Regions from separate parts of the Robertmurraya sp. genome, predicted to be linked through region 1. Evidence: riboswitches for the same ligand, from Rfam matches in the RefSeq annotation. Region 1 holds a riboswitch; each other region holds the start of a gene.
The links. Region 1 has a riboswitch for thiamine pyrophosphate ahead of ACGLXV_RS23745 (thiazole synthase). Riboswitches for the same ligand answer to the same signal wherever they lie in the genome.
Positions count from the first base shown of each region.

Region 2: another riboswitch for thiamine pyrophosphate. It lies ahead of ACGLXV_RS09135 (ABC transporter substrate-binding protein); the one in region 1 lies ahead of ACGLXV_RS23745 (thiazole synthase).
Region 3: another riboswitch for thiamine pyrophosphate. It lies ahead of thiT (energy-coupled thiamine transporter ThiT); the one in region 1 lies ahead of ACGLXV_RS23745 (thiazole synthase).

Region 1 is NZ_JAKFCQ010000189.1:54,881-59,168, forward strand. It holds gene ACGLXV_RS23735 (LuxE/PaaK family acyltransferase) at 1-729, opposite strand, end outside; gene thiH (2-iminoacetate synthase ThiH) at 743-1,858, opposite strand; gene ACGLXV_RS23745 (thiazole synthase) at 1,868-2,638, opposite strand; TPP riboswitch at 2,740-2,836, opposite strand; gene thiD (bifunctional hydroxymethylpyrimidine kinase/phosphomethylpyrimidine kinase) at 2,842-3,657, opposite strand; gene thiE (thiamine phosphate synthase) at 3,678-4,288, opposite strand, start outside.
Region 2 is NZ_JAKFCQ010000069.1:21,621-25,908, reverse strand. It holds gene ACGLXV_RS09140 (peptide chain release factor 3) at 1-1,298, opposite strand, end outside; TPP riboswitch at 1,489-1,599, shown strand; gene ACGLXV_RS09135 (ABC transporter substrate-binding protein) at 1,702-2,697, shown strand; gene ACGLXV_RS09130 (thiamine-binding protein) at 2,709-3,002, shown strand; gene ACGLXV_RS09125 (ABC transporter permease) at 2,999-3,772, shown strand; gene ACGLXV_RS09120 (ABC transporter ATP-binding protein) at 3,759-4,288, shown strand, end outside.
Region 3 is NZ_JAKFCQ010000055.1:29,447-33,734, reverse strand. It holds gene ACGLXV_RS06730 (VanW family protein) at 1-667, shown strand, start outside; gene ACGLXV_RS06725 (divergent polysaccharide deacetylase family protein) at 721-1,497, opposite strand; gene thiT (energy-coupled thiamine transporter ThiT) at 1,594-2,190, opposite strand; TPP riboswitch at 2,252-2,350, opposite strand; gene ACGLXV_RS06715 (methyl-accepting chemotaxis protein) at 2,440-4,131, opposite strand; gene ACGLXV_RS06710 (nitric oxide synthase oxygenase) at 4,232-4,288, opposite strand, start outside.

The sequences.
Region 1 (4,288 bases):
AAACGCTTCTGCTACCATTTGTTTAAATTGATCTGAACTCATTTCGATGGATCGACCCTTAGAACCACCTGTATCCATTAAACGGCTCCCTTTTGGTAATTGAAATTGAAGGTTTTTGTCTTTCGTGTACTCAACAAAATGGATAAAGGAAAACGTAGCCCCCAACAAATATACAGGGGTGTTCGTGCGTTCAGATTCTTCAATGAACGAGACAAGCTTTTCGAAATCATACGTCCCATTGCTGGCGATATATACACTCTCCTCTGTTCCGTAGTCGCGAATGGCTGTATACAAATACTGTGCCAGAGAGGAATTGGGTATTTCCGTTGGATGAGGAAATAGTATAGCCATTTTCACACGGCAATTGTCTTTCATGATATTTTCTTCAAAATGAGTTTTCATCGAGGAAGTCCACACCTCTAAATCACGGTGGAAATTTCTCCCTTGCTTTCCACTTGTCGTTCCGCTTGTTTGAAAATACGTCTCCGCCTCTTCAATCGGTGTACAAGCAATGTCCGCCTCCTTAAAAGCACCTACTGGTACAGGAGGAATTTGCTGATACGATTCAACCATCGATGGGTGAACCTTTCTTGATCGACAAAATTTCCGGTAAATACGATTATTTTCGTACTGGTAGGCGAAGACCTGTAAAGCTAATGAATCAAATGAATCTTTTTCTTCATCTTCAATAAAAGTGAGAATTCTTTGCTTGATATCTTCATAGTGCATGATGTGGCTCTCCTTATGATGAATGTGTCAGTATTTCCCAATCTTTTACGACAGGTTGGTAGCCAAGTTCTCTTAGTGATTCCTTTACCTCAGCCACACTTCTTTTGTCCGATATTTCAAATTGACTATGTGTGTGTTCTTTATTAGCGTATCCCCCAACAACGGTTGATGAGGCAGCAGACATTTTAGTCACTCCCAATGGAAGTAAGTGACGTCTTAGTTCCGCACTTTCTCTCGTTGACAGAGTCATGCCTGCACGTGGTAAAAATAAACGGGACGCGAGCATTGCTTGAACCAAATTTTTATCTGTTACATCGACCTTTGGTTGAAAGCCACCAAGGTTTGGCCGAATTCGAGGAAATGATAGAGCAATATCCGTTTCAAGATAATTTTTTTGTAAGTACTGAGCATGAAGTCCAGTGAAAAAGACTTCCTTTCTCCACTCATCCATTCCTAGTAGTGCTCCTATATTGACGGATCTCATGCCAGCTTTGGCACCTCTTTCTGGTGCATCTAGTCGATAGCGATAATTGCGTTTCGGTCCCTTTAAGTGATGCTCTTTATAGATTTCTTCGTTGTACACCTCTTGATAAACGGTTAATCCATCAATGCCACGAGCAACTAGCGTTCGGTACTCTTCCGTGTCTAATGGCTGTATCTCAATGGATAAAGAAGAAAAATACTTTTTCATCACATCAATCGTTTCACACAAATAATCGACTGAGGAATGTAGGCGAGATTCTCCCGTTAGCAGGATAATATGGCGTAAGCCCATTTTGACAAGCGCCTTCGATTCTTCTTCAATTTCAGACAATGTCAGTTTTCTACGTGGAAAGTCGTTATCAATACTAAAGCTGCAGTACGTACATTTGTTCACACAATAATCGGTTAAATATAGTGGTGCGTATAATTGAATTGTACGGCCAAAATGCTGTACGGTACGGTTATGAGCGATTTGTGCCATTTCTTCTAAACAATGTTCAGCTGCTGGAGATAAAAGAATTAAGAAGTCTTCTGTATGAAGTCTCTCTTTTTGTAAAACCTTTTTTACGTCTTGAGTGGTGATGGTGGAAAAAAAGTGGTCAAATGGATAATTTTTCACTTTAACATATTCATCATAAAATGACATTTCACTCACCTACCCTAAAAATCCTGTTAATGGAGATGACGCTTGTGCTGTCGTTGTCGTCGGTCCTACTCCACTTAGGTAGGCTTTCCTTCCAGCCTTGACTGCTAGATCAAAGGCAATGGCCATTTCAATGGGATCCTTAGCTGTAGCAATGGCTGTATTTACCAGTACAGCGGCTGCCCCCATTTCCATCGCTTCGGCTGCTTCAGATGGCTTTCCGATTCCTGCATCAACAATGATTGGAAGCTCCATTTCTTCTATTAAAATTTGGATCAGTTCCTTCGTCCGAATTCCACGATTTGAACCGATCGGAGATCCAAGTGGCATGATGGCTGCTGCTCCAGCATTTTGCATCGCTTTTGCTGCCATTAAGTCAGGACTCATATAAGGTAGAACGACAAACCCTTCATTTGCTAGGATGTCAGTTGCCTTAGCCGTTTCGTAATTGTCAGGAAGCAAGTACTTTTGGTCGGAAATGACTTCGATTTTAATCCAATTGCCCATACCGGCTGCTCTTGCAAGTCGGGCAATTCGAACCGCTTCGTCTGCGGTTCTCGCTCCCGACGTATTCGGAAGCAAAATCATATTTTGCGGAATGTCTTCTAGAATGTTCTCTTCTCCAGTAGCATTCAGGTCGACTCTTCTTAAAGCGACAGTAACAACTTGTGAACCGGATTGGGTTAGTGCTTCTTTCATAAGTTTGTGATTATAAAATTTGCCTGTTCCTGTTAGTAGTCGGTTATGTAGCTGCGTGTTTCCAATCGTTAATAAGTCGGTCATTGTAGTTCCTCCTATTGGTTTGTTTTGGATAAATAAAAAAGACTTCCCAATCTTGGCAAGTCTTCACATTCTTACATAGAGCTTTTCCTCGTATTACAGCTCATGCAAAATGATTGCTTCCCTACGTTGGTTCTAACCAAATCAGGTTCAAGGGTTGGAAAGATTCCTCTCAGCCTTTAGGCACCCCTAGCTAATTTCATATTTTATTTCATTCCGATTTTTGCTTTGTTTCGTTTGTAAGCCCAATGATTGGTTGGACCGTGACCGGATCCAATGTGTAGATCCTCCTCGATGGCTGCCTGAATAAAGTCTTTTGCCACTTGTACCGCTTGAACAATCGATCTTCCTTTTGCAAGTTGTGCGGTTATCGCAGCGGAAAAGGTACAGCCTGTGCCATGAGTATTTTTTGTAGAAATCCGACTCGAAGTAAAGGTGTGAAATTGCTGTCCATCAAATAAAAGATCAATCATTTCTTCACTTCCTTGATCATGGCCGCCCTTAATCATGACTGATTCAGCACCCATGACATGAAGCAATTTTGCTGCTTGCTTTCGGTCATCCATCGTCTCAATTTTTATTCCTGTAAGCACCTCTGCTTCTGGAATATTTGGTGTAACGATAGTCGCGAGTGGCAGTAATTTTTCTTTTAATGCTTTTACTGCTTCGTTTTGTAAAAGTGAAGCTCCACCTTTTGCAATCATCACTGGATCTACGACGATGTGTTTCATCTCATAAAATTCTATAAATCTCGCAACCGCCTCAATGGTGTCACTGTTAAATAACATCCCGGTTTTGATCGCATCTGGACGCAAATCTTCAGCAATCGATTGGAGTTGTTCTTGAATTCCTTCCAAAGGAACTGAATAGACACCTTGTACCCCTGTTGTGTTTTGTGCGGTTACGGCTGTTATCACAGACATTCCGTACACATCTAATTCTTGAAATGTCTTCAGATCGGCCTGTATGCCAGCCCCTCCACCACTATCTGAACCTGCAATGGTTAATGCCTTATTTACCATAGTGAATGACCTCTCCTTGACTAAAATTCATCAACTAATCTACGTAAAAGCTTGGTATGCTCTGGGATATGACTGGCTCGACAAATATCGGAAATGATCGCTAGGCCATTTGCTCCTGCTTTCATAACGGTTTCTCCGTTGGTAGAATTAATTCCACCAATTGCAACTAGAGGCAGAGAGATTCCTGTGTTACAAAATTTAGTAAAAATATCCAAGTTTTGTTGCTTTTCGGTATCCTCTTTTGAAATCGTAGGATATATCGGTCCAATTCCTAAGTAATCAGCTCCGTCTCGAACAGCTTGAAGTCCCTCTTCAACCGTATGAGTGGATACACCAAGAATTTTGTTAGGACCGATTGTCTCCCTTATATATTTTGCATTTTCATCGTCCTGGCCAACATGAACTCCATCAGCATCAAGAGCAATAGCGAGTGGTAAATCATCATTGACGATAAATGGGATCCTATGTTTCCCACAGAGTTCTCGTAGTTTTTTTCCAAGCTCGTACTTTTCTATTTCTCCAAGAGACCTGGTCCCTTTTTCTCGATATTGAAAACACGTTATTCCACCTTCAATCGCTAAAGCTAACGTTTCTTCAGGTGTTCGATCCATGCAATCTTGACTGCCCATAA
Region 2 (4,288 bases), on a different contig from region 1:
TCATCTGTTCGAACCGTACGGAAGAGCTGAATGGCACCTTCCTGAACGAGTTGCTGAATTCCTTTATGAAAAGACTTCTGCTTCATTACGTTTTTAGCAGAAACCCGAACAAAGAGTTCAGGAGTAAATTGAGGAAGCTTTTCGTATTGAAAGTTGTTTTTTCCAACTGTCAATGTATCTCCAATTTGATACGTACCTGGATCGTACAAACCAATAATATCTCCACTAACCGCTTCATCAACCGTGTTTCTGTCATCAGCCATAAACTGTGTTGATTGAGAAAGCTTCATTGGCTTTCCTAAGCGTGGAATATTGACTGTCATCCCTCTTTCAAATTTCCCTGAACATACACGTAAAAAGGCAATTCTGTCCCTGTGAGCAGGATTCATATTTGCTTGAATCTTAAAAATAAAGCCTGAGAAATCCTCTGATAATGGATCAATTTTCCCTTCTGTAGATTCCCGAGCTTGAGGTGCAGGAGCAAATTGAAGATAGGTTTCTAGAAAAGTCTGAACACCAAAGTTCGCTAAGGCGCTACCAAAGAATACAGGTGTTAGTTCCCCATTTGCTATTCTTTCACGAGAAAATTCATTTCCCGCTTCATTTAATAGCATAATTTCCTCCAACGTTTGGTCATATAAGGAGTATTGCTTTAGTCTATGATCTCCTTCTATTTCTCCATCTTCATTTAATGTAATAAATCGTTCTTCCTCTTCCACACGGAATTGTTCAATTCGCTTGTAGAAACGGTCATATATACCGAGAAATTCTTTCCCCATTCCGATCGGCCAGTTCATCGGATATGATTCTATCCCCATAACCTCTTCTAGCTCAGCTAAAAGTTCTAATGGAGATTTCCCCTGACGATCAAGCTTATTGATAAAGGTAAAAATCGGAATACCTCTCATTCGACACACTTTAAATAACTTTAAGGTCTGCTCCTCAATCCCTTTTGCTGAATCGATAATCATGACCGCACTATCAACAGCTGTAAGAGTACGATACGTATCTTCACTGAAGTCTTGGTGACCTGGTGTATCAAGAATATTCACTCTACAGTCATTATAATCAAATTGCATTACACTCGACGTAACGGAAATACCACGTTGTTTTTCAATTTCCATCCAATCGCTCGTTGCAAACTTACCCGTTTTCTTTCCTTTTACAGTTCCCGCATCACGAATCGCTCCACCAAATAACAATAACTTTTCTGTTAATGTTGTTTTCCCAGCATCCGGGTGGGAAATGATCGCAAATGTGCGACGCGATTGTACATCATCTTTAAAATTTTTTGCCATTATGAAATTCCTTTCTTTCCTTACACAAATTCATCCATAACTTCAATCTTATCGTGACTGTATGAAGTTTGCAATGTGTTCTTTACAAAAGCAATAACAAACCTATCATTATGTTCATTTATTCAAGAAAGTTCTTCCTTTTCAAGAAAATAATTTCTGCTATAATGAGATAGAAATGAAACTAAATAGGTAAGAATTGTAGGGGGACCGGTGAAGACCGGTTGAGAGTGCATCCAATAGATGCTGACCCTTTGAACCTGATCTGGATGATACCAGCGTAGGGAACATATTCTTTAGACAATAAATTTGTTTAAACATATGCGCCCGGTTCAAAAACTGGGCGTTTTTTTGTCGTCTAGAGGTTCAGGTCATGTCCCTACTTTTACCATTGGAGGAGAAGGTAATGAAAAAGTGGATAGCTGCATTTGCAGCTTCTGTATTACTCGCAGGATGTTCAGGAACAAATGAACAACAAACAGAACAGGAGGAATCAAGCGCTGACTTAAAAAAAGTGACTGTCGTTCTTGATTGGACTCCAAATACAAATCACACAGGGCTATATGTTGCAAAAGAAAAAGGCTTTTTTGAAGAGGAAGGTCTTGATGTGACCATTCAGATGCCTGGAGAGGCTGGTGCTGACCAACTTGTTGCTTCTGAGAAAGCAGACTTTGGTGTAGGTTATCAAGAGGGCATTACACAGGCTAGAGTCCAAGGGGTACCGCTTGTTTCTATAGCTGCGGTCATTCAACACAACACATCTGGTTTCGCATCACCGGCATCTAAAAATATTCAATCTCCTAAGGATTTTGAAGGAAAAACATATGGTGGTTGGGGTTCACCTGTTGAAGAATCCGTCATCGACTCACTTATGAAGCAGGAACAAGCAGATGTAGAAAAGGTGAATATTGTAAACATAGGCGATGCGGACTTCTTTACCGCTGTTGAACGTGATATTGACTTTGCATGGATATACTACGGTTGGACAGGCGTGGAAGCGGAATTACGAGGAGAAGACATAAATATGGTCTATCTAACCGATTACTCCGAAAAGCTAGACTATTATACACCTGTGTTAACAACTAGTGAAAACATGATTAACAACGATCCAGAAACAGTAAAAGCTTTTGTTAAAGCGGCTTCAAAAGGCTATGAATTTGCTATCGACAATCCTTCCGATGCGGCGGACGTCCTAATCAAAGCTGCTCCTGAGCTTGACGCAGAGCTTGTTAAGAAAAGTCAGGAATGGCTTGCTACCAAATATCAAGACGATGCAGACCAATGGGGTGAGCAACGTTTAGAAGTATGGGAAAACTATGCTTCTTGGATGCTTGAAAATGGGTTGCTAGAATCAGAGTTAGATGCAGAAAAAGCCTTTACAAATGAATTTTTACCACAATAGGAGTTGGTCATATGGCAAACGCGCTTGTTAGTATACAAATTATCCCTAAGACAAAAAACGGTGAAAATGTGATTCCTTACGTAGATGAAGCAATAGCCATTATTGATGCGTCAGGAGTAAAGTATGAGGTTCATCCCTTGGAAACAACTATGGAGGGTGATCTTCAGGAACTTTTTGCAGTGATTTCGAAAATGAATGAAAAGATGATTGAAATGGGAAGCAGCAATGTTATTTCGCAGGTGAAGATTCTTTATCAACCATCTGGAATAAAAATGGATACACTTACGGAGAAATATCGTTCATGATAAAAAAACTACAAAAAGGGTGGAGACCAATTTTTGTTCTCCTCCTTTTATTCATTGGATGGGAATTCACCGCAAGAATGACTCAAGTTCCATCTTGGCTGCTCCCAACTCCATCACAAATTTTTAACGAACTCATAAATGGTTGGAGCAGTGTCTCTGTACATCTTATATCCACCATTCAGCTTATTTTACTAGGTTTTGTTTCTGGGGTTACCGTAGGTCTGTTAACTGCCTTTATTTTACATAATATCCCTTTTTTAAAAGAATCTTTATATCCGCTTCTCATTTTATCGCAAAATATACCCATTATCGTACTTGCTCCACTTCTTGTTATATGGTTCGGCTTCGGCCTATTACCAAAATTAATTGTAATCACTCTGGTTTGTTTCTTTCCAATAACGATTTCAGCCATGGATGGATTTCGCCAGGTTGCTCCAGAGCTCTTCCATTATATGCAAATGGCAGGAGCAACAAAACGACAGTTATTTTGGAAACTCGAGTTTCCGTTTGCCCTTCCCTCGATCTTTTCAGGGCTGAAAATTTCAGCGACATACAGTGTCATGGGAGCGGTTATATCTGAATGGTTAGGATCAGAAAATGGTATTGGAGTCTATATGACACTCTCTTCCTCATCGTTTCGAACAGATCGCGTGTTTGTTGCCATATTTCTCATTATGGCATTAAGTTTGTTATTTTTTATCATGATTAATTGGTTGGAGAGATTTATTATTCGTTGGAAAGCTGAGGGGAAAAATCGTGGAGCATCTTGAATTACAAAATGTATCTTTTTCTTATCGAGATAAACAAATTTTACATGATCTCAACCTCTTTATTAAGAACGGGGAGTTCGTAACGATTCTTGGTCCCTCCGGAAGTGGGAAAAGTACGATTTTCCAGTTAATCGGTGGCCTGGAGGCTCCACATGCAGGGTCCATTATACTCGAAGGAAATGACATTACAGGTAACAGAGGACATATTAGTTATATGCCCCAAACCCCTTCCTTACTACCTTGGAGAACAATCATTCAAAATGTCGTTCTTGGCCAAGAGCTGAAAGCTAAAAAGGATTACGAAACGGCTATGGAGATGCTGCGGAAAGCGGGGCTACTGGAGTATAGAAATGCTTTTCCTCACGAACTTTCAGGAGGTATGAAACAAAGGGTTGCATTTTTACGGGCACTGTTAAGTCCCCAGCCCATCATATGTTTAGATGAGCCATTTTCAGCTTTAGACGAGTTAACTCGTCAGGAAATGCAGTTATGGCTACTTTCGATTTGGGATCAGTA
Region 3 (4,288 bases), on a different contig from region 1:
TATTCTTGATGAACATGGAAATTTACAGCCAGAGCAGCTGGGATATCAACTTGATAAGAGAGCATTTCATACCCTATATCACTCCTATTTTTATAGTAAAGGGGCTAAAACGCTTAAAGTACCTAAAAAACCGATTTACCCAGAGGTCGATAGTGAGTTATTGTCAAGAATTCGACAACAAGCGATCGGATATTATGTCACTTATTTCAATAGCTACAATACCTCAAGAACAAACAATATACGAAAATCATCTGAGGCGATAAATAACTACGTCCTATTTCCAGGTCAGACCTTTTCGTTCAATGAGGTGGTTGGTCAACGGACAAAAGAACGCGGCTATATGCCAGCTCCCATTATTGTTCGAGGTGAGCTTTCTGAGGGGGTCGGCGGAGGCATTTGCCAAGTGTCTTCTACACTCTTTAATGCAGTGGATCGAGCAGGGTTAAAAATCGTGAAACGATATTCCCACTCTAAACGAGTCCCTTATGTTCCTCCAGGTCGGGACGCAACAGTCAGCTGGTATGGGCCCGACTTTGTGTTTATGAACAACTATAAGCATCCTATCTTAATACGTTCAAAAGTGAGAGGGGGTTCCGTATCCATTCTTTTGTATACTTCAGACGATGTGAATGTTGAACATAATCAAGTACCAAGCATGTATCAATAAAAAAACAGGGCTGTCCGATGAATGGGAGGATCCCACCCACTGGACAGCCACTTTTAATATAGATGAAAATACTTTGATCGAATGGAATCAGATAACAGTTCGGATACCGGGACGACCTTTATATGCTTCTGCTTAAATTCAGGCATTGACTCAGTAACACCTAACGAGCATACCTTCCCTGATGTACCAACATGTCCAATGGCAACAGCGGTTCCCCTGCTCTCCGCAATCCTTGCAAGAATAAGCATTTGTTTTTTGACTTGATTTACAGAACAGATATCATCTAGAAACACGTCTCGCTTAATAAAAGGTACATTTAATTCTTCAGTGATTTCCTCGAATTTGGATTTTGGACTTGTTGCACTATCTACAATATATAGCTGCTTTTCCTTTGCCACTTCGACAATAACTCTGACAATCTCCTCATTTTCAACGACAAGCGAGCCCATATGATTATTTAATCCCATAGCATGAGGAACACTATCGATAGCATCAATGACTCTCTTTCTTACTTCTTCCTTTGATAAGTCATTCGTTATTGGCTTCGGTCCTAACCAAGAGGCCTTTCCCTTTTTTGGCTGCATAGGCAAATGTACCATAATCTCTAAGCCATTTTCATATGCCCATTCTGCATGCTTTTTAGAAAGTTCATTAAAAGGCATAATAGCCGCCGTTATTCTCACATCACCTTCTAGAAAATCCTTTACACCTCCCACACCACCGCCAAAATCGTCAATAATAATAGCTGCCTTTTTCATTTCCTGGCCATGCCCATGATGAGGGAATAGTGTAAAAATGGCCAAAAAAATGATAAATGAAGTTTTTTTCATAAAATCCTCCATTTGAATGTTAGTTATTGGGATAGTTTCTCTCATTGAGGAAAAACCATACAAAAAACTCGCCCAAAACAATGGACGAGTGTTGGATTACGATATTTTTTTCACGGTCTCTGAAGTGGAAACCCTTTTGTGGAGAAGAAATCTTGGTGAGCTAGACACTAATAAGAATAAAATAACGGAACAATAGATGGCTGCCCCAATCATTGTACCACCGTTCACGCCTAGTGAAAATAAGAATGGAGACATCCCATCCGGTGCATATTCTCCCCAGAATAAAAATCCTGCGATAAAATGCCAAAAATAACGAGCCGCACTTCCGACAAATGTGGCAACTATGATCCATTGAAGGGCTTTCTTCTTATTTTCTTTAAGTGCTATCTGAATTTTTTTCATAAAGAAACCTGCAAATCCAATAAACGCAAAGGCCAGAAAATACTCAATGAAGCCCTGTAACGGAGTTAGTATGTAAGCATCACCCATAGCAATTTGTAATAGTCCCCATAAAAAGCCAGAAGCGGTTGCAGCAACGAATCCCCATCTAAAAGCAATAATTAAGATTGGTAGCATCGCAAATGAAATGGAAATATTAGGCGATAGTTTGATTGATGGAAGAAGGTCTAGAATTAATGCAAAGGCTGCAAAAAAAGATGCTTCAATCATCATGATTAATCGTTTGTTTCCCATAAAAAAATCTCCCCTTTTTGGAAACCTCAAGGAGAGCGTAGATAGACATGATTGCACAAAAAATTCAGTCAGTCCACATCCCTGCGCTAGAATTATCTAACAGGTTCGAAGGGTCAGAACAAACGTTCACTCTCAGCATAACGCTCCCCTTGTGGTTTCTTCTTATGTAGTTTGTTTATAATTTCGTTTTCATTATATCATATAAAATTAAATAGAAAAGCATCTAGATGGAACTAGATGCTTTTATGTTTATATTTTAAATCGACGAACTAGCTTCTGTAAGGTTTCGGCCATACCTGATAGGTCTTGAGCACTTGCGGTTACTTCTTGGAGGGTAGCAACGTTTTCTTCTGTTCCAGCTGCTACTTCTCTAGTGGTTGCAACGCTTTCTTCTGCGATTCCTTTTACCTCGTCAATTGCTTGTACGACATTTGTACTATGCATGCTTAGTAGCTCAATGGCACATGAAACGTCTGATACCTTTTCAATTACGTCTCCCATTGACTCTCCAATAAGAGCAAACGCTTTCTTTGCATCCTGACCATATTCGAATCCTTCAGATACTTTGTGAGACTGTTCTTCCATTGCAGAAACGGCTAGTTCCGTCTCAGATTGGATATAAGTAATCATTTTTGTAATTTGATCAGCTGATTTTTTTGATTCCTCCGCGAGCTTTCTTACTTCGTCAGCAACTACAGCAAATCCTTTGCCATGTTCACCTGCTCTTGCAGCTTCGATTGCGGCATTTAAGGCTAGCAAATTCGTCTGATCTGCAACCGTGGTAATCATATTTAGGATAGAAGTAATTTCATTCGAGCGTCTTCCTAACTGACGAATGATTTCTGAAGCATTCATCACTCCATCATTGATAAGATTCATTTGGTTAACAACTTTTTCGATAGATAAAGCTCCTTGATCTGTAACTTGAAACGTATTATCAGCTGTGACGAGCATTTTTTCACTACTTTTTGTAATCAAATTTATATTGCTAGACATCTCTTCAATTAATGCGTGAATTTTGGTTAAATGTTGCAGTTGCAGATCCATACCCTCAGAGTTTTGTTCAACAATATGAGATATTTGTTCACTTGCTTGAGTACTGTCCTGCGCACTTGTACTTAGTTGTTCACTACTAGCTGCAACTTGAGCTGATGAATCTCTAACTTGAACAACTACTTCTCTTAATCCAGAAACCATTAAGTTGACAGACTGTATCATTGCCCCTATTTCATCTTTATTCTTCACTTTTATCTCATCAATAGAAAGGTCTCCGCTTGCAACCTTCTCAATAGCCTTAGATGCATGAACAATTGGTTTTGCAATCTGTAGACTTATAATTGTCGCTAGTGCTAATGCAACAAGAATCGCAGATACACTTATAACAATCATGATTGTGACAATTCCATCTATTTTTTTGGTGGTCAAGCTACTCGCATGGTCTAAATGTTTTTCCTGAATAGATAGAAGTTCATTTACTTTTGCATTAAACTGCATACCTAACGTTTGTGCAGTTGATTTTGCTAGAATTAAATAACCTAATTCATCATTGTCTTTTTTCATTTGTATTTGGTCTTGAGCAAACTTCGAATCATTTTTTGACATTTCCTCAAGAGCAGTTAACGTATTTAATAACTCCTTATCAGTGATTGTTGTTTTTAATTTCTTCATAGAGTTATCAAAGCTCTTTACTGCCTCATCGTATTCTGTAAGATAATCAGCTTCTCCAGTAAGTAGGAAGCTACGAACGGCTGCTGATTTTCTAATCATTTGCTCTTGGAGATTTTTCACTTCTAGCTTTTGACCTACTTCTTCTTTTAAGAATGATTGATACGTATTGTTTACTGAATAAAGTTGAAAAATCCCAGCACTTGCTACAACTACTAACATAAATAAAACAATAACAAAACTACCTATAATTTTTTTTCGAACAGTGATATTCATGATTGCTCCCCCATATATAGGTTGTACTTTATACCTATATTAACAATAGTTCTTTTGATATGGAAGCGTTTTATTTCAAATGAAAAGAAATAGACAAAATCTATTTCTTCTCGTAAGGTGCCACTTGATAAAAATAATTTGGCAATTGAGTGCTATT